DNA from 4 places in the Streptomyces sp. NPDC048514 genome. Region 1 is predicted to be linked to each of the others. Evidence: riboswitches for the same ligand, from Rfam matches in the RefSeq annotation. Region 1 holds a riboswitch; each other region holds the start of a gene.
What was found. A riboswitch is a leader RNA that binds a small molecule or an ion and turns the genes downstream of it on or off. The one in region 1 is predicted to bind thiamine pyrophosphate.
Positions count from the first base shown of each region.

Region 2: it holds a riboswitch for thiamine pyrophosphate, as region 1 does, so the genes downstream of both, thiO (glycine oxidase ThiO) here and ACGFT2_RS16050 (thiamine ABC transporter substrate binding subunit) in region 1, are expected to answer to the same signal.
Region 3: it holds a riboswitch for thiamine pyrophosphate, as region 1 does, so the genes downstream of both, thiC (phosphomethylpyrimidine synthase ThiC) here and ACGFT2_RS16050 (thiamine ABC transporter substrate binding subunit) in region 1, are expected to answer to the same signal.
Region 4: it holds a riboswitch for thiamine pyrophosphate, as region 1 does, so the genes downstream of both, ACGFT2_RS07695 (purine-cytosine permease family protein) here and ACGFT2_RS16050 (thiamine ABC transporter substrate binding subunit) in region 1, are expected to answer to the same signal.

Region 1 covers NZ_JBICWT010000006.1:343,594-350,721, forward strand. Annotated here, with positions in the region: gene ACGFT2_RS16025 (phosphatidate cytidylyltransferase) at 1-370, shown strand, start outside; gene ACGFT2_RS16030 (cytochrome P450) at 1,221-2,393, shown strand; gene ACGFT2_RS16035 (SDR family NAD(P)-dependent oxidoreductase) at 2,415-3,209, shown strand; gene ACGFT2_RS16040 (hypothetical protein) at 3,402-3,932, opposite strand; gene rlmN (23S rRNA (adenine(2503)-C(2))-methyltransferase RlmN) at 4,191-5,297, shown strand; TPP riboswitch at 5,321-5,428, shown strand; gene ACGFT2_RS16050 (thiamine ABC transporter substrate binding subunit) at 5,511-6,593, shown strand; gene ACGFT2_RS16055 (ABC transporter permease) at 6,647-7,128, shown strand, end outside.
Region 2 covers NZ_JBICWT010000017.1:154,367-161,494, reverse strand. Annotated here, with positions in the region: gene pknB (Stk1 family PASTA domain-containing Ser/Thr kinase) at 1-538, opposite strand, end outside; gene ACGFT2_RS32650 (thiazole synthase) at 624-1,430, opposite strand; gene thiS (sulfur carrier protein ThiS) at 1,433-1,645, opposite strand; gene thiO (glycine oxidase ThiO) at 1,642-2,802, opposite strand; TPP riboswitch at 2,800-2,911, opposite strand; gene ACGFT2_RS32635 (hypothetical protein) at 2,964-3,314, shown strand; gene ACGFT2_RS32630 (NAD(P)/FAD-dependent oxidoreductase) at 3,347-4,594, shown strand; gene ACGFT2_RS32625 (Rv2175c family DNA-binding protein) at 4,700-5,065, shown strand; gene thiE (thiamine phosphate synthase) at 5,154-5,810, shown strand; gene metF (methylenetetrahydrofolate reductase [NAD(P)H]) at 6,005-6,928, shown strand; gene ACGFT2_RS32610 (hypothetical protein) at 6,985-7,128, shown strand, end outside.
Region 3 covers NZ_JBICWT010000011.1:204,788-211,915, forward strand. Annotated here, with positions in the region: gene ACGFT2_RS25035 (YibE/F family protein) at 1-1,038, opposite strand, end outside; TPP riboswitch at 1,110-1,287, shown strand; gene thiC (phosphomethylpyrimidine synthase ThiC) at 1,280-3,064, shown strand; gene ACGFT2_RS25045 (hypothetical protein) at 3,238-4,104, opposite strand; gene ACGFT2_RS25050 (metallophosphoesterase) at 4,287-5,366, opposite strand; gene ACGFT2_RS25055 (LacI family DNA-binding transcriptional regulator) at 5,666-6,778, opposite strand.
Region 4 covers NZ_JBICWT010000003.1:379,012-386,139, forward strand. Annotated here, with positions in the region: gene ACGFT2_RS07665 (DUF3140 domain-containing protein) at 1-281, shown strand, start outside; gene ACGFT2_RS07670 (PRC-barrel domain-containing protein) at 390-746, shown strand; gene ACGFT2_RS07675 (hypothetical protein) at 772-945, shown strand; gene ACGFT2_RS07680 (PP2C family protein-serine/threonine phosphatase) at 1,021-2,133, opposite strand; gene ACGFT2_RS07685 (PaaI family thioesterase) at 2,222-2,716, opposite strand; gene ACGFT2_RS07690 (winged helix-turn-helix transcriptional regulator) at 2,815-3,285, shown strand; TPP riboswitch at 3,515-3,608, shown strand; gene ACGFT2_RS07695 (purine-cytosine permease family protein) at 3,598-4,998, shown strand; gene ACGFT2_RS07700 (response regulator) at 5,408-6,073, shown strand; gene ACGFT2_RS07705 (sensor histidine kinase) at 6,088-7,128, shown strand, end outside.

The DNA.
Region 1 (7,128 bases):
CAGCGACACCGGTGCCTACGCGGTCGGCTGGCGCTTCGGCAAGCACAAGCTCGCCCCCCGCATCAGCCCCGGCAAGACCCGCGAGGGCCTGCTGGGCGCGGTGCTGTTCGCCATGGTCGCGGGCGCGCTGTGCATGCGGTTCCTGATCGACGACGGCGCCTGGTGGCAGGGCCTGCTGCTGGGCCTCGCGGTCGCGGCCAGCGCCACCCTGGGCGACCTCGGCGAGTCCATGATCAAGCGGGACCTGGGCATCAAGGACATGGGCACCCTGCTTCCCGGCCACGGCGGCATCATGGACCGCCTGGACTCGCTGCTGCCCACGGCACCGGTGGTCTGGCTGCTGATGGTGATCTTCGTCGGCAGCAGCTGAGGCGCGCGACGCGCCTCGGCGCCGACCGTCTCGGGATCACAGAGCGGCACTCCGCCCACCGAGCCGACGGTACGGGCGGTGTCCCGGACGAGCGTGCACCGGGTTCGGTGGCTTCGGCCGCTCTTTCGGTCCGGGCGGCCGGTAGGGGCGGTGTCCGGGGCTGAGCGTGGACCGGGTTCGGTGGCGTCGGCCGCTTCTTCGGCCCCCCTCCTGCGCGCAGGAGGGGGGCCGCTGCCGTGTCGTCGGCCCTCGGCCCCGGATGCCGCAGCAGAAATCGCCGACCGGGCCGGTGGGCGGCAGACTCCCTGAGAGGACGGCGTGCGTGTCCTCAGCCGCCTCCGACGCCGCAGGGAGTGTGCCCATGCCCCACGACCCCGCCCCCGCTCCGTCCGGCCCGGGCACCCCGCCCGACCCGGCCGTCTCCCCGGCGGACCCGACGGCGGCCGCCCCGGAGCCTGCCGTCACCCCGCCGGACTCGGCCGTGACCCCGGCGGAGCCGGCGGTCGCCCGGCAGGACTCGGCGGTCGCCCTCCCGGAGTCGGCCGTGGTCACGTTCGACTCGGCGACGGCCGCGCCGGGCTCAGCGGTCACCCTGCCGGAGTCGGCGCTCACTCTGCCGGACTCGGCGGTGGCCCCGCTCGACTCGGCGGTGGCGTCGCTCGACTCGACTGTGGTGGCGGACTCGGCGGCGGCCCCGCCCGGCCCCGCCGTGGCCCCGCCCGGCCCGGCGGCGGCCCCGCCCGGCCCCGCCGTAGTCCCGTCCTGTCCCGTCGTAGCCTCCCTCAGCCCTGCCGCGACGGCGCCCGGTCCGGGTGCCGGCGCGGACGTGCCGCCGGTGCGGTTCTGGACGGTGGACGACCTGCCCGCGCTCGAACCCGACCCGTTCCTGGACGAGATGCTGCGGGACGATCCGGTCACCCGGATCAAGCTGCCGTACGGCGAAGGGCACGCCTGGCTGGTGACCCGGTACGAGGACGTCCGCTTCGTCACCTCCGATCCGCGCTTCTCCCGGGAGCAGGTCGTCGGCAGGGACGTCACCACGATGCGGCCGGTGCCGGTGGCCTCGCAGACGGCGGGCCTGCAGTACATCGATCCGCCCCGGCACACCCTGCTGCGCCGGGTCGTCGCCCGTGCCTTCACCGGCAGGAGCATGCAGCGGCTGCGACCGCTGGCCGAGCGCAGGGCCACCGAACTGCTCGACGCGATGGAACGCGCGGGCGCACCGGCCGACCTCATGGAACACCTGCACGGGCCCTTCCCGATCGCCGTGGTCCGGGACTTCCTCGGCGTGGAGGAGAAGGACTGGCACCGCTGGGCGGCGACGGGCGAGGCCCTGCTGTCCGCGGGCACGGAGTCCGAGGAACGCGCCAGGGAGGCCGCCCGCGCCACCCGGGCCCGCATCGCCGAACTGCTCGGGCGCCGCCGCACGGAGCCCCGCGAGGACCTCGCCGGAGTGCTGGCGCAGGCCGCCGCGACGGGCGAGATCACCGATGACGAGGCGATCTCGCTCGCCACGGCCATCCAGGTCAGCGGCGGTCACGCGGTCCGCAACAACAGCGGCTCGATGATGTACGCGCTGCTCACCCACCCCGAGCAGATGGACCGGCTGCGCCGCGAGCCGCAGCTGCTGCCCCGGGCCGTGGACGAGCTGTTCCGCTACGTCCCGCACCGCAACGGCGTCGGCATCCCGCGCGTCGCCATGGAGGACGTCGAGGTCGGCGGCCGGCTGATCCGGGCCGGCGAGGTCGTCTACAACGCCTATGTCTCCGCCAACCGCGACCCCGAGGTCTTCCCCGACCCCGACGCCCTGGACTTCGACCGGGAACACCGGGGCCACCTGGCCTTCGGGCACGGCCCGCACCACTGCCTGGCCGCCATCATGGCCCGCATGGAGGCAGAGGTGATCATCGGCACCGTGCTCGCCCGGTTCCCCGGCATCCGGCTGGCCGTTCCGCCCGGGGAGGTCGAGTTCCAGCGCAACGGCCTGATCCGCGGCCCAAGGACCCTGCCCGTGGCCTGGTGACGAAACCGGAAGAGGAATGCCATGGACCTCCAGCTCACCGACAAGGTCGCCGTGGTCACCGGGGCGAGCAAGGGCATCGGCCTCGCCATCGCCGACGCCTTCGCCCGTGAGGGCGTCCGTGTCGTCGCCGGCAGCCGGAGCGTCACCCCCGAGCTCGAAGCGCTCGGCGAGAGCCACGGCGTCATCGCGGTCCCGGTCGACCTGTCCGCGGCCGACGGGGCGGACGCGCTCGTGCGGCAGGCGGTGGAGCGGTGCGGCCGGCTCGACATCCTGGTCAACAACCTGGGTGCCGCGACACCCCGTCCGAGCTTCCTGGACATCGACGACGCCGAATGGCGACGGATCTTCGACCTGACCCTGTTCAGCGCGGTCCGGGCCGCCCGCGCCGCGCTTCCCCACCTGCTGGCGGCGGACGGGGGCGCCATCGTCAACATCAGCTCCGTGAACGCGCGCCTGCCCTTCCCCACGGTCGTGGACTACTCCGCGGCCAAGGCCGGACTGGCCAGCCTGACCAAGTCGCTGTCGGAGGAGTTCGCACCGCGCGGCGTCCGCGTCAACGCGATCGCCCCGGGACCGGTGCGCACCCCCTTCTGGACCGCTCCGGGCGGCTTCGCCGAGGCCACGGCCGCCCGGGCCGGCACCACCGCGCAGGAGGCCATCGACGTCGTCGTGCCGCAGAGCATGGGCATCTCCACCGGCCGGGTCACCGAAGCCCGTGAAGTCGCCGACCTGGCCCTCTTCCTCGCCTCGCCCCTCGCCGGCAACATCACGGGAGCCGAGTTCACCATCGACGGCGGCCAGATCAAGACGCTCTGACGACCACCGTGACCGGCGCCAACGACCGCCCCGCACGGCTCGCGCCCAGGGCACCCAAGTCGATCTGCGACGGCTGGTACAGCCATGGCTAGGCCCGGAGAACTGGCGGGCTTCAGACGTGAACGGGCCTCCCACCTGCGTCGTCGGTGCCGGTGGGAGGCCGGCACAGTGTGCTGGGCCGTCTCTGGGCCGTCAGGGGCCCACGTCCGCCCCGGTTGCGCGCATCGCCTCGCCCACGAAGGTGGAGCGGAGAGCCATCCGCGCCGCCCGGTCGGGCACGTTGCCTGGATGTATGGCTTGTGCGGTCCGGGAGTCACCCGCATTGTCGACTAGCAGACTCCCCAGTTCGAGAAACTCCTTTTGAGCTTCGAAGTAGAGGCTTGCCGCCGCCGGGGCAATCTTCATCGGGCCATGGAGAACTGCCAGGTGAAGAGCGTGATCGAGCCTCTTGAGGCTCTCCGTCACATCTGCGATTTCTTGAGGCGGGGCGTCTGACATCGCCTGTGGCGGTCGCAGTTGCCACATCTTGTCGATGGCTAGCCAAGTACTCGTGGATGCTGCGAGGAGATCCGCGTAAGCCTGCCTGCGGGCTTCCTCACGGGCCCTGCGCCGGTCGGCTGTTGCCTGCCGCTTATGGAGGACGAGTGTGAGGTAACCGGTCAAGCCGGCAGCCGCCAGTGTTGATCCGGCGGTGATGGCGGCTACTGCGATCGTGGCTTCCATCCGATCAGTCTTGCCCCCGAGCCCCATCGATCCGGGCCGTTTTGAGGAAGGTCCGGCCGATGGCGTTCCTCGTACGCTCTCGGCTCGACGGCATGAGATGTGCGTACACCCCGGTTCGGTGCCGGGCGCAAGGTCCCTGGCCGGGCCGTCCCTGGGCCGTCCGGGCCGCGCAACAGCAACCGGCGACGACCACTACCGACAGCCGTGGCGACCGACGGCCGCAGGTCACCCAAGTCGATCTGCGACACTGGTACAGCCATGCCTAAGCCCGGAGAACTCACTTTCGTCGCCCCGCGCGGAGCCAAGAAGCCGCCGCGGCACCTTGCCGACCTCACGCCCACCGAGCGCAAGGACGCGGTGGCCGAGATCGGTGAGAAGCCGTTCCGCGCCAAGCAGCTCTCGCAGCACTACTTCGCGCGGTACGCGCACGACCCCGAGCAGTGGACCGACATCCCCGCCGGGGCGCGCGGCAGGCTGCAGGAAGCGCTGCTGCCGGAGCTGATGACCGTCGTCCGGCATCTGTCGACCGACCAGGGGACCACGCGCAAGACGTTGTGGCGGCTGTTCGACGGCACCCTCGTCGAGTCCGTCCTGATGCGGTACCCGGACCGGGTCACCATGTGCATCAGCTCGCAGGCCGGATGCGGCATGAACTGCCCGTTCTGCGCGACCGGGCAGGCGGGCCTGGACCGGAACCTGTCCGCCGCCGAGATCGTCCACCAGATCGTCGACGGGATGCGGGCGCTGCGCGACGGGGAGGTGCCCGGAGGACCGGCGCGCCTGTCCAACATCGTCTTCATGGGGATGGGCGAGCCGCTCGCCAACTACAAGCGGGTCGTCACCGCCATCCGGGCGCTCACCGACCCCGCCCCGGACGGGCTCGGGCTCTCGCAGCGCGGGATCACCGTCTCGACCGTCGGTCTGGTGCCGGCCATCCACCGGTTCTCCGACGAGGGCTTCAAGTGCCGGCTCGCGATCTCCCTGCACGCCCCCGACGACGAACTGCGCGACACCCTCGTCCCCGTGAACACGCGGTGGAAGGTGCGCGAGGTGCTGGACGCCGGATTCGAGTACAGCGAGAAGTCCGGTCGCCGGCTGTCCATCGAGTACGCCCTGATCCGGGACATCAACGACCAGGCCTGGCGCGGTGACCGGCTCGGCCGGCTGCTCCGGGGCAAGCCGGTGCACGTCAACCTCATCCCGCTCAACCCGACGCCGGGGTCCAAGTGGACCGCGTCGCGGCCCGAGGACGAGAAGGCCTTCGTCGAGGCCATCGCCGCGCACGGGGTGCCCGTCACCGTCCGGGACACCCGGGGTCAGGAGATCGACGGGGCGTGTGGTCAGCTCGCCGCCACCGAACGGTAATCTGACGGCGTCCACATATCTTCATATTCCGACAGGGGAGCGCCACAGCGCTGAGAGTGCGGCAATCGGGCCGCAGACCCTCTGAACCTCGCCCAGGTCATTCTGGGTAGGGAGTTCGGTCAGCACTCAAGCTGTTGCGCCCTGCCCGGGAGCCCTCGTGGAGTCCGGGCGGGGCCGCGTCTCTTCCTGGCCAACCCCCAGGAGGACATACCAGTGCACCACAAGACCCTCAAGGCCGTGGCCGCCGGGCTCGGCCTGCTCGCCCTGCCCGTTCTGACCGGGTGCGGCTCCACCGGCGGGAAGTCGTCCGCCGACGCCAAGACCGTGACCCTGGTCAGTCACAACTCGTGGTCCGTCTCCAAGAACGTGCTCGCGGACTTCGAGAAGCGGTCCGGCTACCACGTCCGGGTCCTCGAGGACGGCGACGCCGGGCAGGCGGTGAACAAGGCCATCCTGACCAAGGACAACCCGCAGGGCGACGTCTTCTTCGGCGTCGACAACACCCTCCTCTCGCGCGCCCTCGACAACGGCCTCTTCCAGCCGTACACCGCCAAGGGCCTCGACCGGGTGGGCGCCGCCTACCAGCTCGACAAGGACAAGCACCGGGTCACGCCCGTCGACTACGGCGACATCTGCGTCAACTACGACAAGGCCTGGTTCGCCGAGCACAGGCTGACGCCGCCGCAGTCCTTCGCCGACCTGGCCGAGCCGCGGTACAAGAACCTCCTCGTCACCGAGAACACGGCCACCTCCTCGCCGGGCCTCGGCTTCCTGCTCGGCAGCGCCGCGAGCTACGGCGACAAGGGCTGGCCGGACTACTGGAAGAAGCTGAAGGCCAACGGCGTCAAGGTCGTCGACGGCTGGGACCAGGCCTACTACCAGGAGTTCTCCGGCTCCTCCCAGGGCAGGAAGGCCGGCGGCGACCGGCCGCTCGTGGTGTCGTACGCCTCCTCCCCGCCCGCCGAGGTCATCTACGCCAAGAAGCGGCCCGGCACCGCCCCGACCGGCGTGGCGACCGGCACCTGCTTCCGGCAGACCGAGTTCGCCGGGGTGCTCGGCAACGCCGCGAACCCCAAGGGCGCCAAGGCGTTCGTAGACTTCCTGGTCTCCAAGGAGTTCCAGCAGGACATGCCGCTGAACATGTACGTCTACCCGGTGGTGCGGGACGCGAAGGTGCCCGCCGAGTTCACCGAGTTCGGGCCGGCCGCCGAGCACCCCGAGACCCTGGCCCCCGGCAAGATCGCCGCCAACCGCGACCAGTGGGTCAAGACGTGGACGTCACTCGTACTGAAGTGACCGCCGGACGGAGCGGACGGAGCAGCCGCGTGAGCGCGGCGCGGCTCGGGCTCATCGCCCTGCCCGTCGCGTTCTTCGCGCTGTTCTTCGCCTGGCCCGTGGCCGCGATCGTCGCGCGCGGCCTGAAGACCGACGGCACCTGGCGGCTGGGGCGGATCGCGGACGTGGTCACGCAGCCGGACATCCGGCACGTGCTGTGGTTCACCACCTGGCAGGCGCTCGCCTCCACCGCGCTCACCCTGCTGCTCGCCCTGCCCGCCGCCCATGTCTTCGCCCGCCTCGACTTCCCCGGCAAGCACCTGCTGCGGGCCGTCGTCACCGTCCCGTTCGTCCTCCCGACCGTCGTCGCCGGCAGCGCCTTCCTGGCGCTGGTCGGGCGGGGCGGACTGCTGGACGAGCTGTGGGGGGTACGGCTGGACACCACGGTGTGGGCGATCCTGCTGGCCCACGTCTTCTTCAACTTCGCCGTCGTGGTCCGCACGGTCGGCGGGCTCTGGGCCCAGCTCGACCCCCGGCAGGAGGAGGCCGCCCGGAT
Region 2 (7,128 bases), on a different contig from region 1:
CCGTCCCGAGCACGGAACCCGTCGTGCTGGTCACGGTGTCCACCGAGCGCACCAGCCCGAAGTCGGCCACCTTGACCCGGCCGTCGTCCCCTATCAGGACGTTCTCCGGCTTCATGTCCCGGTGCACGAACCCGGCCCGGTGGGCGGCGCCGAGCGCGGCCAGCACCGGCTCCAGGATGTCCAGCGCGGCCCGCGGCTGCAGCGCGCCCCGCTCGCGCAGCACGTCGCGCAGGGTGCAGCCGGCGATGTACTCCATCGCCAGATACACGTACGACCCGTCGGTGCCCTGGTCGAAGACCTGCACCACGTTGGGGTGGTCGAGCCGGGCGACGGACTTCGCCTCACGGATGAACCGGTCGACGAAGGACCCGTCCCCCGCGAGTGCCGGGTGCATCACCTTCAGCGCGAGAACGCGGTCCAGGCGGGTGTCCAGGGCCCGGTAGACCGTGGCCATCCCGCCGGCCGCGACCCGCGCGTCGATGCGGTATCGGCCGTCGAGCACCTGCCCGACGAGGGGGTCCTGAAGGGTCGTATCCACGCAGGCGAGTGTACGAGGGACGGCCGGTGCTCCCGTCCCCCGTGCTTTCCCGGGGACGGAATGCAGCAGAGCTGTGACTGTCGCGCTACCGGCTCGGCCGGAAAGCGGGGCGCTCGGGGTCCAGGTGCGCGCGCCCCTCGGTGGGGGAGGAGGCCTCGGCGAAATGACGGCGCGGGATCCGCCCCGCCAGCCGGGCGAGCCGGCCCGCCTCCACGGCGTGCTTCATCGCCGCGGCCATGGTCTCCGGCTCCTGTGCCCGGGTGACGGCCGAGGCCAGCATCACACCGGCGCACCCCAGCTCCATCGCGAGCGCCACGTCGGACGCCGTACCGGCCCCCGCGTCCAGGATCACCGGCACGCGCGCCTGCTCGACGATCAGCTGGAAGTTGTGCGGATTGCGGATGCCGAGCCCGGACCCGATCGGCGAGCCCAGCGGCATCACCGCGGCGCAGCCCACGTCCTCCAGCCTGCGCGCGATGACGGGGTCGTCGTTCGTGTAGGGCAGCACCGTGAACCCGTCGTCGACCAGCGTCTCCGCCGCCTCCAGCAGTTCCACCGGATCCGGCAGCAGGGTCCGCTCGTCGGCGATGACCTCCAGCTTGATCAGGTCCGTGCCCAGCGCCTCCCGGGCCAGCCGGGCGGTCAGCACGGCCTCCCCGGCGGTGAAACAGCCCGCCGTGTTCGGCAGCACCCGGATGCCGAGGCGCTCCAGCACCGAGAGCACGGAGCCGTGCACGGAGGGGTCCACCCTCCGCATCGCGACCGTCGTCAGTTCCGTGCCGGAGGCGAGCAGCGCCCGCTCCAGCACGTCCAGGCTGGGCGCGCCGCCCGTGCCCATGATCAGACGGGAACCGAAGGGCACTCCGCCGAGAACGAAGGGATCGTCGGCCATGGTCAGCCTCCTTGGACGGCGGTGAGGACTTCGACGCGGTCACCCTCGGTGAGCGCGGTGGCCGCCCAGCGGGTGCGCGGGACGACGGTCTCGTTGACGGCCGCCGCCACCCCGGAGGGCGCCGCGGTGAGCGTTTCGACGAGGGAGTCGAGCGGGGTGCCCGGGGCGACGTCCCGGCGCTCCCCGTTCACGGAGATGGTGACGGAGGGGGTCATACGGGCTGCTCCGAGAGGACGGCGCCGAATCGCTTCGGCGTGAACGGGCGGGCTTCTTCGGGGAGATCACCGGTGACCAGCGCGTGCGCCATGACGTCCCCCGTGACCGGCGTGAGCAGCACCCCGTTGCGGTAGTGCCCGGTGGCCAGCAGCAGGCCGTCCAGGCCGGACGGCCCGAGCAGCGGCGCGTTGTCCGGGGAGCCGGGCCGCAGTCCGGCGCGGGTCTCGGTGAGCGGCAGCTCGGTGATGCCCGGCACCAGCTCGTGGGCGTCGCGCAGCAGCTCGTACACACCGCCGGCCGTGACCGTCGTGTCCCAGCCCAGCTCCTCGCTGGTGGCACCGACGACCAGCTCGCCGTTCTCGCGAGGCACCAGATAGACATGGCTGCCGCGGACCACGGCCCGCACGGTGCGGCTCAGGAAGGGCGCGAACCGGGCGGGCACGGTCAGCCGCAGCACCTGCCCCTTCACCGGCCGCACCGGCGGCAGCAGCGCCTCCGGCACCCCCGCGAGCCGTCCGCTCAGGCTCCCCGCGGCGAGTACCACCCGGTCCGCGCGCAGCCCGGTGCCGTCCGTCGTGGTGACACCGGCGGCCCGGTCCCGCACCACGTCGAGCCGCTCGGCCCAGTCCCGGTGGAAGACCACCCCGGCCCGCTCGCACGCGGTCACCAGGGCCGCCGTGAGTCGCCGCGGATCGATCTGGTGGTCACCGTCGACCCGCAGGCCACCCCGCACCCCCGGCGCCAGCATCGGCTCCAGGCGCCGGCACTCCCGCCCCGTCAGCCACTCCGCCGCGAGGCCGGAGCGCTGCTGGAGCGCGTGCAGTTCCCGCAGGTGGGCGCGGTCGTCGGCGTCGAGCGCGACCGCGAGGGTGCCGCAGCGGCGGTAGCCGAGGTCGTGGCCGGTGAGGTCGGCCAGCTCGGCGGCGAAGTCCGGATAGCGGCGGGCCGACTCCAGATTCAGGGCGAGCAGCCGCTCCTCGCCGTAGTGCAGCTCGGTGACCGCGGCCAGCATCCCGGCCGCGACCTGGGCGGCCCCGCCGCCGGGCGCGGGGTCGACCACGGCCGTGGCGAGCCCCCGCTGCGCCGCACGCCAGGCCGTGACCAGGCCGATGATTCCGCCCCCGATGACGAGGACGTCGGACGTACGTGAGGACATGGGCGTCCAGCCCCTCCCTTCGCCGGCATGACCCGGATCAGGTTCGTACGGTCGGAGGCCGCCAGCCTCCCTCTCAGCCCGGTGCGTCCGGGCTCCCGCGAGTGCTTGTACCGTGGCCAGCCTAGCCCGCAGCGCTCGTCACACGTAAGGGAGCCCCGGTCATGGCCCGCTCGCTCGACGGACTGATCCTCGCCCCGGTCGCGGATCAGGCCCCAGGTCAGGTGGGTACGCGTACCCGGTTCTCGTACCACGAGGAGGCCGGCGCGATCTGGGCCGACTACGCGGGCGGCGACGTCGCGCGCGGGCATCTGGTCGGCACGCGCGAGGGCGACCGGCTGGACTTCCGTTACGTGCAGCTCAAGACGGACGGGACGACGTCCTCGGGGCACTGCGTGTCGAGGGTGACCGAGCTGCCCGACGGCCGCGTGCGGCTGGAGGAGACCTGGGAGTGGGAGTCGCAGACCGGTGCCGGTACGAGTGTTGTGGAGCAGGTCACCGAGCACGCCCACTGACTGACGCGCCGTCACGTGTCTAAGGTGACCGGGTGAGCGAGCAGACAGCGCAAGAGAGCCCGGCAGAGGAGCGGCGCGTGGTCGTCGTGGGCGCGGGCATGGCCGGGGTGCAGACCGCGGTCGCCCTGCGGGACCAGGGCTTCACGGGCACCGTGACCGTCATCGGCGCGGAGCCGCACCAGCCCTACGACCGGCCGCCGCTGTCGAAGGCCGTCCTGCTCGGCAAGGCCGAGGGCTCCGCCTTCGACGTGGACTTCGAGGCACTCGGCGTCGAGCTGCGGCTCGGCTGCGAGGTGCTGGGCGTGCGCCCCGCCGAGCACGAGCTGGACACCGAGGCGGGCCCGGTGCCCTACGACGTCCTGGTCCTCGCCACCGGCGCCGAGCCGATCACCCTGCCGGGCACCGAGGGCGTGCCCGGCGTGCACCTGCTGCGCACCCTGGACGACGCCGAGCGGCTGCGGCCCGTGCTCGAGCGGCAGCACGACATCGTGGTCGTCGGCGCCGGCTGGATCGGCGCCGAGTTCGCCACCGCGGCCCGGCAGGCGGGCTGCGCCGTGACCGTCGTCGAGGCCGCCGACCGGCCGCTCGCCGGCGCCCTGCCCGCCGAGGTGGCCACGCCGATGGCCGCCTGGTACGCCGACAGCGGCACCGAACTGCGCACCCAGGCGCGCGTGGAGCGCGTCGAGCCCGGCGCGGTGGTGCTCAGCGACGGCACGCGGCTGCCCGCCGGCGCCGTGGTCGTCGGCATCGGCGCCCGTCCCGCCACCGGCTGGCTGGCCGGCTCCGGCGTCGAGCTGGGCGCGCACGGCGAGGTCTTCGCCGACGCCCGCCTGCGCACCACAGTGGCCGACGTGTACGCCGTCGGCGACTGCGCCTCCTTCCCCTCCGCGCGCTACGGCGAACGACTGCTCGTCCATCACTGGGACAACGCCCTGCAGGGTCCGCGCACGGTCGCCGCGAACATCCTGGGCGAGACGCCCGCGGTCTACGACCCGGTGCCGTACTTCTGGTCCGAGCAGTTCGGCCGCTTCGTCCAGTACGCGGGCCATCACGCGGCTGCCGACCGCCTGGTGTGGCGCGGTGATCCGACGGGTCCGGCCTGGACGGTGTGCTGGCTGCGCGCGGACCGGCTGGTGGCCCTGCTGGCCGTGGGCCGGCCGCGCGATCTGGCCCAGGGCCGACGGCTGATCGAGGCGGGCCGCCACATGGACCCCGGGGCCCTCGGCGACCCGGCCCGGCCCCTGAAGGACGCCACCGCGGACCGGCCGGCCACGCCGTGACCCGCCGCGGCGGACCCTCGCAAAGCCCCCGGCGGCGTCCCCCGGGGCGCTCACGTGGACCTGCCTGACTTCCGACTGTCGGTGGGGGATGGCAGGCTAGATTCCGTGACCGAGATTGACACGAAGATCGATGCTCTCGTCCCCGCCTGGCTCACCGTCCCCGACATCGCCGAACAGCTCGGCGTCGAGGTGACGCGTGTGCGGCAGCTGGTCAAGGAGGGCCAGCTCATCGCCGTACGCCGAGGTGAGAACAAGGCACTGCACATCCCCGCCGCCTTCATCGACGGGGACAAGGTCGTCAAGGGCCTCGCCGGGACTCTGACGCTCCTGCGGGACGACGGCTTCACGGACGAAGAGATGCTGGAATGGCTCTTCACTCCGGACCCGACCCTGCCCGGCACCCCCGCGGAGGCCCTGAGCGAGAATCGCGGCACGGAGGTGAAGCGCCGCGCCCAGGCGCTCGCCGTCTGAGCCGAACCGCGCCAGGAGGTGGCGTGCGGCACCGAGCCCGCACGCCACCGGCCACCACCGGGCACACCGACCATGGGGGGACCCACGCATGTCCGACACCGCCCGCGCCGCGCTCGCCGACGCCCGCCTGTACCTGTGCACGGACGCCCGTGCGCGCCAGGGCGACCTCGCCGAGTTCCTCGACGCGGTCCTGGCCGGCGGTGTCGACATCGTCCAGCTGCGCGACAAGGGCATGGAGGCCGCCGAGGAGCTGGAGCACCTCCGGGTCTTCGCCGAGGCGTGCGCCCGGCACGGCAAGCTCCTCGCGGTCAACGACCGGGCGGACGTCGCCCACGCCGCCGGTGCCGACGTGCTGCATCTCGGCCAGGGAGACCTGCCCGTCCCGGCGGCCCGCGCGCTTCTCGGCGACGGCGTCCTGATCGGCCGCTCCACGCACGCCGAGGAGGAGGCCGCAGCGGCCGCCGTCCAGGAGGGCGTGGACTACTTCTGCACCGGCCCGTGCTGGCCGACCCCCACCAAGCCCGGCCGGCCGGCGCCCGGCCTGGACCTGGTCCGCAGCACGGCCGCTCTCGGCACCGACCGCCCCTGGTTCGCCATCGGCGGCATCGACCTGGGCAATCTGGACGAGGTGCTGGACGCCGGCGCCCGCCGGGTGGTCGTGGTCCGCGCGATCACCGAGGCGGACGACCCGGGCGCCGCGGCGGCGGAGTTCGCCAAGCGGCTGCGGGCGGCCCGCCGGCGGTAGCGGTTCCGGGAGCGCCGCCCACGGTCCGCCGCCCACCATGCGCCGGCCGCCGCCCACCATGCGCCGCCCGCCGACCGCCGTGTGGCCACGGGGCGACGACGGCTTCCGTCCACCTGCTGGACAAGAAAGCGACAAATCGGCCAAATGTCCGGCGTCCGGTTGGGGGACCGTCCACCCGTGGCTAACCTGCGGGTATGGCCCTCGGAACCGCATCCACCAGGACTGATCGCGCGCGCACCGTGCGTGACATCCTGGCCACCGGCAAGGCGACGTACTCGTTCGAGTTCTCGGCGCCGAAGACCCCCAAGGGCGAGCGGAACCTGTGGAGCGCGCTCCGGCGGGTCGAGGCGGTCGCCCCCGACTTCGTCTCCGTGACCTACGGCGCCGGCGGCTCGACCCGCGCGGGCACGGTCAAGGAGACCCAGCAGATCGTCGCCGACACCACCCTCACCCCGGTCGCCCACCTCACCGCGGTCGACCACTCCATCGCCGAACTGCGCAACATCATCGGCCAGTACGCGGACGCCGGTATCCGCAACATGCTCGCCGTGCGCGGCGACCCGCCCGGTGACCCGATGGGCGAGTGGGTCGCGCACCCCCGGGGACTGACCTACGCGGCCGAACTCGTGCGACTCATCAAGGAGTCGGGCGACTTCTGCGTGGGCGTGGCCGCGTTCCCGGAGATGCACCCGCGCTCCACGGACTGGGACACCGATGTGAACCGCTTCGTGGACAAGTGCCGCGCGGGAGCCGACTACGCCATCACACAGATGTTCTTCCAGCCCGAGTCGTATCTGCGGCTGCGGGACCGGGTGACCGCGGCCGGCTGCGACACCCCGGTCATCCCCGAGATCCTGCCGGTCACCAGCGTGAAGATGCTGGAACGGCTGCCGAAGCTCAGCAACGCGATCTTCCCGGACGCCCTGAAAGAGCGGATCCTCACAGCCAAGGACGATCCGGCGGCGGTACGCTCCATCGGTATCGAGTTCGCCACCGAGTTCTGTGCGCGGCTGCTGGCCGAGGGAGTACCCGGACTGCACTTCATCACGCTCAACAACTCCACGGCGACCCTGGAAATCTACGAGAACCTGGGCCTGCACCATCCCCCGCGGGCCTAGACCGGTCACCTCGCGGTACGACACACTGCGTAGCGGCCACTGGGAGAGGGGCGTACATGGGCTGGACGGTCCTCTACATCGCATTCGGCGTCGTCGCACTGTGGTTGCTCGGCGAGGTGCTGCTGCAGTACAAGGCGCGGCTGCGCTGGCGGCTGCTCGCGTTCGTCGGCTTCCTGGGCGTCGTGCTCGGCGTGCTGATG
Region 3 (7,128 bases), on a different contig from region 1:
GTGCAGCTCCCAGACGGCGGACGTCTGCGTCACCGTCACGTCGTCCAGCACGCCGAGGGATCCGATGATGACGCCTGCCAGCAGCAGACCGCTCATGTCGATCGACGGATACAGGCCGTGGATGAGGCCGGTGTTGTCGTCCGTGTTCCCCGTCAGGGCGGCCCAGTCGATGAACTCCGAGCCGAGGAGACCGATCAGCAGGAGCGAGACCAGGGTGCCGAGTACCGCGACCGAGGTGCGAGCCGAAAGCCCGTGGCACATGTAGAGCGCGATGAGCATGATCGCGCTCGCCCCGACAACGGCCACCAGCAGTGGATTCGATCCCTGCAGGATCGCGGGCAGGATGAACAGCGTGAGCACGAGGAAGCTCACGGCCAGCGCCACGAGCGCCATGAGACCACGGAGCCTGCCGACCACGACGACAGCGAGCGCGAAGATCCCCGCGAGCAGTGCCATGGGGAACTTCCGGTTCACATCGGTCACCGAGTACTGCAGGTCCCTGGGCGCCGAGGGTTCGTAGGCGACGACGACCTTCTCGCCCTGGCGCAACTGCCGGGTCTGGTCCGGCTGCACGATCTCGGTGAACGTGCGCCCCTTGTCCTTGCCGGTGCTCACCTGGATGGTCGCCTTCTTGCAGGTGCCCCCCGCTTTCTGCGCGGCCGGACCGTCCTGGGCGGTGGAGGTGTCGCCGGCCGGAGTCCCGCCGGACGCGTTCACCGGCTTGCAGCTCACGTCCACGACCCTGGTGACCGTGGCCTGCTGGGTCTGCCGGTCGAAGCCGACGCCGGTGCGCTTGTGCGACGGGGCTCCCCCGGGCCAGAGCACCACGAGACCGACCAGGACCGCGGCGGTGAACGGGATCAGGATCGCCGCGATGACCTTGCGCAGGTGCTTGGAGACGGGCGCAGCGGGACCGTGGTTGTGGCTGTGGCTGTGGCTGTGCCCGCCGTGTTCGTCGCCCGGGCCGCCGACCGGCCCCGAGGCGTCTGGGCGGCGCGGCTCGGGCGGCTGGTGCGGGTACTGCTCCGTCCTGGTCACCGCCCGATCATCGCAAGAACGACGGGGGCCCACTGTTCACCGCACCGCAAATGACGCTAGCGTGGAGGCACCTTTGCACACGCGGGAGCTCGGAGCACCGGGCTGAGAGGGCGCTGACCTCCGTATACGCGATGTTTCACGTGGAACGAGCCATGTTCCGCGGAAAACGTCGGCAGACGGAAGCCGCTGCGTCGACCGCCGAACCTGTTACCGGGTAATGCCGGCGTAGGGAGTAGGTCTCATGACCAACAAGGACGTAAGCACGCCTGCCTCCGTTCAGGACGACACGCTCCAGGAGGCCGGGAAGTCCATCGGCTGGCACAAGGCGTACGTCGGGGGTTCGCGCCCCGACCTACGCGTGCCGGTCCGTCAGGTGCACCTCACCAACGGGCAGTCGGTCACGCTGTACGACACCTCGGGCCCGTACACCGATCCACTCGTCGACACCGACGTCCGCCGGGGTCTGCCGCCGGTACGGGAGAACTGGATCATCGCCCGCGGCGACACCGAGGACTATGCGGGCCGCCCCGTCCGTCCCGAGGACGACGGGATCAAGCACACCGCGCCGCGTGGCGGGCTGCGCAACCTCGACGCGGTCTTCCCGGGGCGCCCGCGCCAGCCACGCCGGGGCCGCGGCGGCGAGGCGGTGACGCAACTCGCCTACGCGCTCCGGGGCGACATCACGCCCGAGATGGAGTACGTGGCCATCCGGGAGAACGTGTCCCCGGAAGTGGTCCGCGAGGAGATCGCGGCGGGCCGAGCCGTGCTGCCGGCCAACGTCAACCACCCGGAGATCGAGCCGATGATCATCGGCAAGCGGTTCCTGGTGAAGGTGAACGCCAACATCGGCAACTCGGCCGTGACCTCCTCCATCGAGGAGGAGGTGGAGAAGATGACCTGGGCGACCCGCTGGGGTGCCGACACGGTCATGGATCTCTCCACCGGCCGCAACATCCACACCACCCGTGAGTGGGTGCTGCGCAACTCCCCCGTGCCCATCGGCACCGTGCCGCTCTACCAGGCCCTGGAGAAGGTCGACGGCCGGGCCGAGGAACTGACCTGGGAGATCTACAAGGACACCGTCATCGAACAGGCCGAGCAGGGCGTGGACTACATGACCGTCCATGCCGGCGTGCGCCTGGCCTATGTACCGCTGACGGCCAACCGCAAGACCGGCATCGTCTCGCGCGGCGGCTCGATCATGGCCGCATGGTGCCTGGCGCACCACAAGGAATCGTTCCTGTATGAGAACTTCGCCGAGCTGTGCGAGATCCTCGCCGCCTACGACGTCACGTACTCGCTGGGGGACGGCCTCAGGCCGGGCTCGATCGCGGACGCCAACGACGAGGCGCAGTTCGCGGAGTTGCGCACGCTCGGGGAACTCAACCGGATCGCCAGGCGTTTCAAAGTACAGACCATGATCGAGGGCCCGGGACATGTCCCGATGCACAAGATCAAGGAGAACATCGACCTTCAGCAGGAGATCTGCGATGAAGCTCCGTTCTATACGCTCGGCCCGCTGACGACGGACGTCGCGCCGGCGTACGACCACATCACCTCCGGTATCGGCGCGGCGATGATCGCCTGGTGGGGTACGGCGATGCTCTGCTACGTCACGCCCAAGGAGCATCTGGGTCTGCCCAACCGGGACGACGTCAAGACAGGCGTCATCACCTACAAGATCGCCGCGCACGCGGCCGACCTCGCCAAGGGCCACCCGGGTGCCCAGGAGTGGGACGACGCGCTGTCCGACGCCCGTTTCGAGTTCCGGTGGGAGGACCAGTTCAACCTCGCCCTGGACCCGGACACGGCACGGGAGTTCCACGACGAGACCCTCCCGGCCGAGCCGGCCAAGACGGCCCACTTCTGCTCCATGTGCGGGCCCAAGTTCTGCAGCATGAAGATCTCGCAGGACATCCGGCGTGAGCACGGCACCACGCAGAACGAGATCGAGGCGGGTATGGCGCAGAAGTCACAGGAGTTCGCGGCGGCGGGCAACCGCGTGTATCTGCCTCTCGCGGACTGACACGTCCGGTGCGGTGAGACCGGGAGCCCGGAGAGACCGGTGAGAGCGGTGCCGACCGGGAGGGTGCCGGGGGTGCGGCTGACCGGGATGGGGACGCCACACCGGTTGGCCGCCCGGACCGCTCGGTCCGTGTCATGCGGTCCGTGTCACGCCGTGCGAGACACCGGCCCGGGTTACTCGGGCCGGTGCTCCGGGCCGCCGAAGTCCGGGCTCGTGTAGTCGGGGCTGGTGAAGCTCGGGCGGCCGGAGGCGGCGCCGTCGTCGGGGCTGCTGAAGCCGGGGCGGCCGTAGCCCAGGCGCGGCATGCGGCCGGTCGGATCCGTCGGGGTCGTGCGGTGCAGCGCCGGTGGCCCGGGCTCGGCCAGGGCATCCCGGAGGAAGGGGATGATGCCTCGCTCCAGAAGGGCGTCGCGCCAGGCCTCTCTGGCCCGGTCCAGCCTCTCGTGCGCCGCGTCCCGTGCCCGGGCCTCCACCGAGCCGCCGTTGCGCAGGGCGGTCAGCAGCAGTCCCACCGCCGCGACGAGGATCGCGGCAGCGGTCAGGGCGCCGAACACCCAGCCGACGGTGAGCATGGTCCGGGCGAAGGTCTGCCCGGGGTTCAGCATCTTCCAGATGTAGCCGACGAGCAGGAAGATCACCGCCGCGGTTCCGGACAGGACGGGAGCAAGCACGGCGATGACCGCGACGGCGCCCGCGCCGGTGGCCTCGGCGGCTTCGTCGAGGGTGGCGGCGAGGCCCGTCGGGTCCGTGGCGGTGTCCGTGGCGGTGGTGTCTTCGCCGCTGCCGGAGCTGGCGGACGGCACCGGGTGGCGCAGCTCCTCGCGGACCTCCACGTAGTGCTGGTACTCGGCTGCGGCCGCCGCGGTGATCAGAGCGGTGGCGCTGAGTGCCATGGTGCGCAGTTGTTCGAGGTTGAGTCGCTGACCGACAGCGGCCAGTTCCGGTCGGTGTGGTGCGGAGCGCAGCGCCGCATCGAGGACCCGCTCGAATTCCTGGCGGTCCTCGCTCTGCAGATGCTGCGGAACGCTGTTCATGTGCATCCCCCGATGCTCCGTAGGGCTTGGGGCTCGCACGCCGGCGAGCCGTCGGGCAGAAACGGAGGGGAGCCTGCGACGGATAAGCCGATGGTAGAGCCGTGGCGGTACACGGTGACAGGGGGTTGCCGGAAATTGCGTTCCGGTCTGCGCATAAGCCGCCGGGGACACAAATGCCCCCGGAACGGTCAGCCACCCAGGGGCAGTTGCTGGACCAGCAGCTTTCCGGCCATGGTCACTCCGCCGTCCATGGCGATGGCGAGTCCGTCGGCGTAGACGTGCGGTCCCTCGACGACCGGGCCGTCGTCCTCCTCGCCGTCCTCGGAGCCGACCTCGCCCAAGAGATAGGGAATGGGGCTGTGGCCGTGAACGACCCGGGTGCCCCCGTACGTATCGAGGAGGGAGCGTACGGCGTCGGCGCCGCCCTCGTCGCGGAAGGAGAAGCGCTTGGTGAACTTGCGGAACAGGTCCCAGCACTCTTCCGCGTCGTTACGGGTGAGAGTCTCGCGGACGGTGTCGTTGACCGCTTCGATCGAGTCGCCGTAGTCGAGGTAGGCCGTGGTGTCGGAGTGGACGAGCAGATAGCCGTCGACCTCTTCGACGGCGTCCAGGCGGGCCATCCACTGCAGGTGGTGGTCCCGGAGGCGGTCCATGTCGGTCTTCTGGCCGCCGTTGAGGAGCCAGGCGGCCTGGAAGGTGGCCGTGCCCGCGCCGGAGTTGACGGGGGTGTCGCCGAACCGCTTGGCGCCCAGGAGCAGCAACTCGTGGTTGCCCATGAGCGCCTTGCAGTAGCCGCCCGCCGCGGCCGCCTCGGCGGACAGCCGCATCACCAGGTCGATGACGCCGATGCCGTCCGGGCCGCGGTCGGTGAAGTCGCCGAGGAACCACAGCCGGGCGGCCCCGGCGCACCACTGGCCCGCGGCGTCGATCAGTCCCTGCTCCAGCAGGGCGGTCATCAGTTCGTCGAGGTAACCGTGCACGTCGCCGACGACGTACAGCGGTCCGGGCCCGGCCGCCGGGTCCGGTGCCGCAGCGGCGGGGGCGGGTTCGACGGCCACCTGGAGCGTGTCTCCGCGGTTGATGACCGGCAGGTCGCGCTGGGTGGGTGTGTAGCCCTCGGGGTACGCCTCGTCGGCCGGCGGGGCGGTGTCGCCCGGGTGGACCTCACCGACGTACGGACCGGTCTCATGGACGTACGCGGGTACCCGGAAGTCGCGCAGCGTCGCCGTCCGCTCCACCTCGGGTCCCTGACCGGCCCCCTGAGTCATCAGACCCCTCCACCATCGCGCCGCATCTGCACCGCTTCGGACTGCCTGGTCGCAGCGGTCCGCGGTGTCGTGGGCCCATCATAGGAATGCGCGTCGCGCCGTGTGATGACCCAGGGGTGCTGAATCGGAACAAGACTCCAGTTCACCGCGGCTTTCGCCCCGTTTGGGCAGGTGTTCGGCCGCCGTCGGCCGACCGTGGACCGCTTGCCGGTCCCGGCGAGCGGCCGAGGTGCGTGCACCGGGGGCCGCCGCCCCCACGGAGCACGACCCCCTGTCGAACACTGCCACCGCCACCGTCGCTACTTGTCGTCCGGTGTCCGCGGGGGGCTGACGGTCGTGCGCGGGGGGCGCCGCTGTGAGGAGGTGCGCACGATCAGTTCGGTCGGTATCACCTGCTCGACCGGCTGGTCGGAGTCGACGCCCTCGATGGCGTCGATGAGCAGCTGGACGACGGCCGTGCCGATGCGGCGCGGCTTCAGCGAGAGCGTGGTGATGGGCGGCTCGGTGCTGGCGTAGACCGTGGACTCGCTGCAGCACACCAGCAGCAGGTCGTCGGGGACCCGCAGTCCGTAGCGGCGGGCGGCGGCGAGCAGGTCGGTGCCGTTCGGGTCGAACAGGCCGTAGACGGCGTCGGGCCGGTCGGGGCGGGCGAGCAGCCGGTCGGCGGCGACTGCGCCCGCGCACGGGTCGTGCGCCGGATAGGCCTCGTAGACGGGGGTCTGGCCGACGCGCTCGCACCAGCGGAGGTATGCGGTGGTCGACAGGTGGGTGTAGGTGTCCGTCGTCGTGCCGGTGAGCAGTCCGATACGGCGGGCGCCGGCGGCGGCGAGGTGGTCGAGGATGCCGAGTACGGCGGCCTCGTGGTCGTTGTCGACCCAGGCGGTGACCGGGAGCGAGCCGGCCGGGCGGCCGTCGGAGACGACCGGCAGCCCCTGCCGGACGAGCTCGCTGACGACCGGGTCCTGGTCGGAGGGGTCGATGACGACCGTGCCGTCCAGGGCGACGTTGGACCACACGTCGTGGCGGGAGGTGGCGGGCAGGATGACGAGGGCGTAGCCGCGGGCGAGCGCGGCCGAGGTGGCGGCCCGGGCCATCTCGGCGAAGTACGCGAACTCCGTGAAGGTGAAAGGTTCATCCCCGTACGTCGTCACGGTCAGGCCGATCAGTCCCGACTTGCCGGTACGGAGGGTGCGGGCGGCGGCCGAGGGGCGATACCCCAGCCGGTCGGCGACCTCGCGGACGTGGCGCCGGGTGGCATCCGGGAGCCTGCCCTTGCCGTTGAGGGCGTCGGAGACGGTCGTGATGGAGACCCCTGCGGCCGCGGCCACGTCTCTGATGCCCGCCCGGCCCGGACGGCTGCCTCGCCGTGAGGTTTCCGCGCGGCTCACCTGGTGCTTCCCTGCTGCTGTCATGGCGAGCCGATAGTAGGGCTCATGCGGTGGGGTAGTGCGGACGCATATGCACGCGTTGACAGGCACGTTTCTGCATGGCTGTACAGCCCCAACTGCCTTAGAAAGCAAGGTAGTTAAGCGCTCTCATGCCAATACGTGACTCGTCGACGCGTATGGACCTGCCAAGTGCCCGATGTCTCGAAGAGGTCTCAACTCACCTTCACGAGGGATGCGCGCCACGGCGCGAGCTACCGGCGCATAGATATATGTACAGCGCGCCCCCCGAAACGTACGCCTTCGTACGGTGATGCCCTTGATGCCGCTCGAATCGATGAGCTTCGTCTCTCGCTCTCGCGCACCTGTACGCAGCA
Region 4 (7,128 bases), on a different contig from region 1:
CACCGTCCGCCCTGGAGAAATGGCTGGCGACCGGCGAATCGCGGGCGGCGGGACAGCACAAGGGCGGCGGGGAGTCCACCGGGCACGCCTCGGGCCGCACCATCGTGGAGATCCTGCGGAAGAAGAAGGGCGACCTCTCGGACTCGGACTACGCCCACATGCGCAAGGTCAACGGATACATCCGCCGCCACCTGGCACAGCGCCCCGCCGGCGACGTACGCGACACGACCTGGCGGCGCTCGCTGATGAACTGGGGTCACGACCCCCTGGCCGGCAGCTGAATTCCACGACCACCGCTCGGCCCCGCACGGGCGGCGGACGCGCGGGCGGCCGGTGGTGGCGGACACATCACGGGGGCGATCCGGGGTACTCCACTGGAGGAGGTCATGATGTTCGAGGCCGGCGACATCCGCGAATGGCGGGGCCACGACGTGGTGGACCGGGACGGCCACAAGATCGGCGCACTGGAGTCGGTCTATGTGGACACGGTCACCGACCAGGCTTTCTTCGCCACGGTGACCATGGGCCTGCCCACCCGTCGCCGCCTGGCGTTCGTCCCGCTCCTCGGTGCCACGGTCGGCCCGGGGTATGTGAAGGTCGCCCACACCAAGGACGTGGTCAAGAAGGCCCCGGCGATCGACACCGACGGTGAACTGCCCGCCGCCGAGGAGCCGGCCGTCTTCGCCCACTACGAACTGGACTACGCGCCGGGCGGCGGCGGCGAACGACGCCTCGCCCGCCGTTGACGCACCGCAGCCGCCGGGAGTTCCGATGAGCCTGTTCCTGTTCCTGATCCTCGTGGCCGTGGTCCTGGGCATCATCGGCTTCGCCGTCCACGGCCTGTTCTATCTGCTGGTCATCGGTGCCGTCGTCCTCCTCGCCGATCTCGTGTACATCGCGGTGCGCTTCCGGCGAGGGGGCAAGGGACGCCGCATCGCCCGATGACGGCGCGACGGGCCGGCCGGGACGGGGCCGGCCGGCCGGGGAAGTCGCGGTGCCGCAGGTACTCGCCCCGTGCCCCTACGGGCGCGCGCCATGGTGGCGGCGGCCGCGGTGCGCGTCGGGTCCACGGGCCAGGGCGATGACGGCCGCGTCGTCGTCGAGGCGGCCCCCCACATGTGCGAGAAGGTCGTGCCGGATCAGGTGCAGAAGCCGGTCCGGGCCGTTGCCGGCCCACTGCGCGACCCGTTCGGCGAACGGATAGAAGGCGCCGGTGCCGTCCCGGGCCTCGATGACGCCGTCGGTGTAGAGCAGCAGGGTGTCCCCGGGCTGGAAGGAGAACACGTCGACCGCGTGGTCCGCCGGTGCCGGTCCGCTGATCCCCAGCGGGAGCGCCGGGTGCACGGGAACGCTGACGGCACTGCCGGGGCTCAGCAGCAGCGGCGGCGGGTGTCCGCAACTGATCACCCGCGTGACGTGGTCCGATTCCGGCACCTCCACCAGTAGCGCGGTGGCGAACCGCTCCCCCGACTCCTCCTCGGGCTCGAGGTCGGAGAGGTTGCGGGAGACGCTCTGTTCCAGCGCGGTGGCCAGAGCCGGCAGGTCGGCGTGCTGATGGGCGGCCTCGCGGAACGCTCCGATCAGCAGGGCGGCCTCGCCGATGGCCGCCAGCCCCTTGCCCCGCACATCGCCGATCATGACGCGTACGCCGTGGTCGGTGGACGTGGCGGCGTAGAGGTCACCGCCGACCTGGGCCTCGTCCTCGGCCGCCAGATACAGACAGGCGATCCGCAGGGGGCCGATCTCCTCCGGCAGCGGCCACAGCAGGACGTGCTGCGTGGCCTCGGCGACCGAGCGCACCTGGGCGAGCTGGCGGCGGTGGCGCTCACGCACCACGCAGAAGAACACGATGAGGGCCGACAGCACCGCCAGCGCGAGGATCTGGACGAGCACGTTGCGCGAGAACAGCACGCCGAAGTGCCAGCCGATGTACGTCTGTGCCCCCATGGCCAGCAGCCCGATCAGGCCGGTCCCCCAGGGGCCCGCGAAGGAGGCGGTGATCGCGGGGGCGATGACCAGCAACGGACCGAGGTGGACGTCGGCCGGGAGCAGCTGGTCCACGACGGTGATCACCACGATGAGGACGACCGGGATCACCAGCAGCGCGTGGCTGCGCTGCCACTGCGCCCCCATGCCGGCCCGTCGTTCCTGGGAGCCCACATCTTCCACCCTGCACGTGTTCGGCGGCCTCGGCGAGCGCGGCCGGACACCTTTTCCTCGGTCAGGGGGCGGGCAGGGGCAGCAGCATGCAGGTGCTCGTGGCGTGCGCCAGCAGGCGGTCCGCCTCGTCGTACAGGTGGGCCTCGGCGAGTGCGGTACGGCGGCCGCTGGTCAGGACGCTGCCGACGGCACGTACCGTCCCCGTGTCGAGGGTGACCGGGCGCAGGAACTTCACGGCGAGGTCGAGCGAGGTGTAGCCCATTCCGGCCGGCAGTGTGGACTGCACCGCGCAGCCGGCCGCCGAATCGAGCAGGGTCGCGTAGACGCCGCCGTGCACGCTGCCGATGGGGTTGTAGTGCTCCTCGCCCGGCACCAGGCTGAAGACCGCGCGTCCGTGCGCCACCTCTTCGAGACCGAAGCCCAGGGTGGCGCAGACGGGTGGTGCGGGAATGCGGCCGGCGGCGATCTCCCGGAGGAACTCCAGCCCCGAGGCGACGCCGACCGCGGATGCCGAGATCGTGGGGTCCTCCCACTCGTACGTACGCGACCGTCCCATGCGGCTGTGCCTCCTCAGCTGGCTTCAGTCAGCGAAGCTAGCCGTGCCCGACGCTGACTGTCAATGACAAAGCCAGCGTGCTTCTCTACCCTGGCGGCATGAAGTGGCTGGAGATGAGCACCCAGAACTGCACGGTCCAGCGCACCCTCGACCTGGTCGGCGAGAAGTGGACGCTGCTGATCGTGCGTGACGCCTTCAACGGAGTGCGGCGCTTCGACGATTTCCGCCGCCATGTGGGGCTGTCGGAGGCCGTGCTCGCCGACCGGCTCCGCAAGCTGCTGGGCGCCGGCATCCTGCGGACCGTGCCGTACCGGGAGGAGGGCAGCAGGACCCGTCAGGAGTACCGCCTCACCCGCAAGGGCCGGGACCTGTGGCCCGTTCTCGTGGCGCTGCGGCAGTGGGGCGAGTCGTACGTCGCCGACCCCGAGGGGCCGGTCCTGGACATCCGGCACAGCGACTGCGGGGCGCCCGTCCGGGTCGTGGTCGAGTGCTCGGGCGACCACCGCGAGGCGCTCGCCCCGGCCGACGTCACGGTGCTGCCGGGACCCGGGGCCCGCCCGCTGGCCTGAGTCCACGGCGCACAACGCCCCGCCGGGGCCCGGGGGTCGGCGACCGTGACGCCGCCGGGGGCCGCGGGCACACCGAGCGGACGAGACGCCGCCGTACCACCGTCACCGGCCGGCCGCCGCCGTACCGGCTCCCGGGTCAGGCAGCGTGCGCGGTGCGGGCCGTGCAGCGCCCGCGGCGCTCTTCCCCCCCGGCCCGTGCCGGTGTCCGGGCCAGCTATCCTTGCCGCCGTACCTGGACACGGGGTGCCCCACGAGGGGCTGAGATCACACCCGTCGAACCTGAACCAGTTAGGACTGGCGGAGGGATGTCACATGTCATTGCCGCATGCCCATGACGCGGCGGCGGTCGCCGAGCCGGAGCACGTCTTCGACGGGCGGATGCCGGCGGCTTCCGGTGATCTGCGGATGGAGGCGCGAGGCATAACGCCGGTGCCGGAGGACGCCCGCTACGGCAGCCCCGGGCGGTTGTTCACCGTCTGGTTCGCCCCCAACCTGACCATGACCGGCGTGTTCACCGGCACCGTCGGCGCGGCCCTCGGGCTGGACTTCGCCACCGCGCTCCTCGCCGTGGTGCTCGGCACCGTGCTGGGCGCGATACCCACCGCCTACCTCGGCACCTGGGGCAGTCAGACCGGTGCGGGGCAGCTGCCCCTGGCCCAACTGGCCTTCGGCCGGGGCGTCACCCTGCCGGGCACGCTGCAGTGGCTGTCGTCCATCGCCTGGGACGCGCTGATCGGCCTGTTCGGCGGGGACGCGCTGGCCCAACTGTGCGGCCTGCCCTTCTGGGTGGGCGTCCTGCTGATGATGGCGGCACAAGGGGTGCTCGGGGTGCTCGGGTACGAGGCGATCCACCGGCTGCAGACGGTGATGACCTTCGCGCTCGCCGCGTCGTTCGCGGCCTTGGCGGTGAAGCTCCTGAAGGGCGCCCAGCCCGCGACGGCGGCGACGGTGCACGGCGCCGACCGGGCCGGTGCGTTCGTGCTGACCTGCACCGTCGCGCTGAGCCTCGCCCTGTCCTGGGCCCCGTACGCCAGCGACTTCAGCCGTTATCTGCCCCGGTCCGCGTCCCGTCCGCGCATGTTCTGGTACACCCTGCTCGGCGTCGCCGTGTCCTTCGTCGCGGTGCAGGCGCTGGGCCTGTGGGGTGCCGCGCGGTTCACCGACCAGACCGCCCGTGGCGTCGACGACCTGCTCGGCGGCGGCGCACTCGGCGCGTTCGGGCTGCTCGCCGTCGCTCTCGCGGCCCTGTGCAGCAACGCCATGAACGACTACAGCGGCTCGCTGGCGCTCCAGACCATGGGGGTGCGGCTGCCGCGGCCGGTGGCCGCCGCCCTCGCCGCGGTCCTCGGGTTCCCGCTGGTGCTGTGGATGCACGCGGCCGACACGACGGCCCGCTTCCAGAACGTGCTGCTGTTCGTCGGCTACTGGATCCCCGCGTTCGTCGCGATCGTGATCGTCGACTGGGTGGTGCGCGCCCGGGCCCGTGGTGGCCGCCCGGTCGACCTGACGGCGGAGACCTCCCGGCCGCAGCCGTGGTGGCCGGCTCTCACCGCGTTCGTCGTCGCCTTCGCCGTGGCGGTGCCGTTCATGAGCACCAGCCTGTACGTGGGCCCGGTCGCCAAGGCCCTGCACGGCGCCGACCTCGCCTACCCGGTGGCGTTCGCCGCGGCACTGGCCGTGTACGCGCCGCTGCGCGCCCGGCGCCGCCCCTGACCCCGCCCCTGACCCCGTCGGAGACGGTGAGGTGAGCCGGCGGGTCGGCGCCGGCGTCCGCCCGGTTACCGGCCTCGGCGGACTGCCGTATCGTGAGAAGAGCCTGCGAAAGGATCAGCGCGATCCGGCCGCGGCGACGAGGGCCGGAGTCGCGGCCCGCAGCCGTCACCCGTTCCCGGGACCTGGGCGGCCGGTGATGATGATCAGTGAGAAACCCGCGAACAGCGCGGAGACCGGCGCGGCTCACCGGTCCCCCTTCCCGACGCACCCCGCCGGCCGGCCGGAGTCTCCGCCGCCGCCGGTCGGCCGGGACCGTACGGCCGATCGGCGGAAACACCCCGGGCATGTTCGCGGAGGGCTCCCCGGGTGGTACGCATCGAACCGCGGACGTGCGAGGAGCGGAGCGCAGGTGATCCGGGTACTGGTGGTCGACGACGAGGCCCTGATCCGGGGCGGCTTCACCCACATCCTCAGCTCGGCGGACGACATCGAGGTGGTTGCGGCGGTTCCCGGCGGTCAGGCCCTCCCGGCGGTGCACGAAGCGCACCCGGACGTCGTCCTGCTGGACATCCGGATGCCGGACGTGGACGGGCTCACCGTCCTGGGCGAGATCCGGCGTATGACCGACCCCCCGGTGGTGGCCATGCTCACGACGTTCGACGCCGACGAGTACGTGGCTGCCGCACTGCGCTCGGGTGCCGCCGGGTTCCTGCTGAAGGACACCGACCCGGAGCAACTCCCGCACCTGGTCCGGGCCCTCGCCGAGGGCGGGACGGTGCTGTCGTCGAAGGTCACCCGCACGGTGGTGGACGGCTATCTCGACCAGGGTGCGCGGGAACCCGCCACCCGCCTCACCGCCCGGCTGACCGATCGCGAGCGGGCGGTCCTCGTGCTGATGGCCACGGGGCTCGGCAACACGGACATCGGCCGGCGGATGCACCTGAGCACCGGCACGGTCAAGGGTCACGTCAGCGCCGTGCTCAACAAGCTGGAGGTCGGCAGCCGCGTGCAGGCCGCCCTGATCGCAGAGCGCGCGGGCCTGCTGGGGCCGGCGCGCGACGAGGACGCCCCATGACATCCCTGCGCCCCATGCCGGCCAGACGACCGCCCTCGCTGCTCCTGGACGCCGCCCTCGTCTGCGCGGCGCTGATCGACACCTGGGTCCACGTCGGTCTCCAGGACCCGCCGGTGGCCCCGATATGCGCGCTGCTCGCGGCGTTCGCCCTCTTCCTGCGGCACCGGCTGCCGTTCGTGACCTTCCTGCTCACGCTCCCGGCCGCCATGGTCTCGGACGCGGTCGTCGCCCCCGTGGCGGCGCTCTACACGCTCTCCTCCCTCAGCCGCCATCGCGTCCTGCTGGCCGGCTGCGCCCTGGTCTACGCGATCAGCGACTTCCTGCCCTGGCCCTGGACCCGCCTGCGGGCGGACGAACTGGCCGACACCCGCAACGTCGTCCACTTCGGCTACAGCCTGGCGACGGCGGCCGCCCCCGTCTTCCTCGGCCAGCTCGTCCAGGCCCGGCGCGAGCTGTCGCTGCGGCTCGCCGAGATCACCGCGGCCCGCGAGTCCGAACGGCTGCTGACCGCGCAGAGCGTCCTGGCGAAGGAGCGCGCGCAGCTCGCCCGGGAGATGCACGACGTGGTGTCCCACCAGGTCAGCCTCATCGCCGTACAGGCCGGGGCGCTCCAGGTCGGCAGCCGGGACGAGGACACCAAGCAGGCGGCGGCCTCCATCCGGCGGCTCAGTGTGCAGACGCTGGACGAGTTGCGGCACATGGTCAGCGTGCTGCGCGCCTCCGGGAGCCGCCCCACGGAGCTGACCCCGCAGCCGTCCCTCGCCGACCTGCAGCGGCTCGTGACCGGCAGCGGCATCGAAGCGGAACTGAAGACGGACCTGCCTCAGGACCTTCCCCCCACCGTCCAGCGCGCCGTCTACCGCACCGTCCAGGAGGCGCTGACCAACGTCCGTAAACACGCCCCTGGCGCGACCGCCACCGTCCGGCTCGTGGACCGGAACGGTGCCGTGCACGCCACGATCACCAACACCGCTGCCACGCGCCCCGCACTGCCGCTGCCCAGCGCCCACCACGGCCTGGCGGGTCTGGGCCAGCGTGCCGAACTGCTCGGCGGC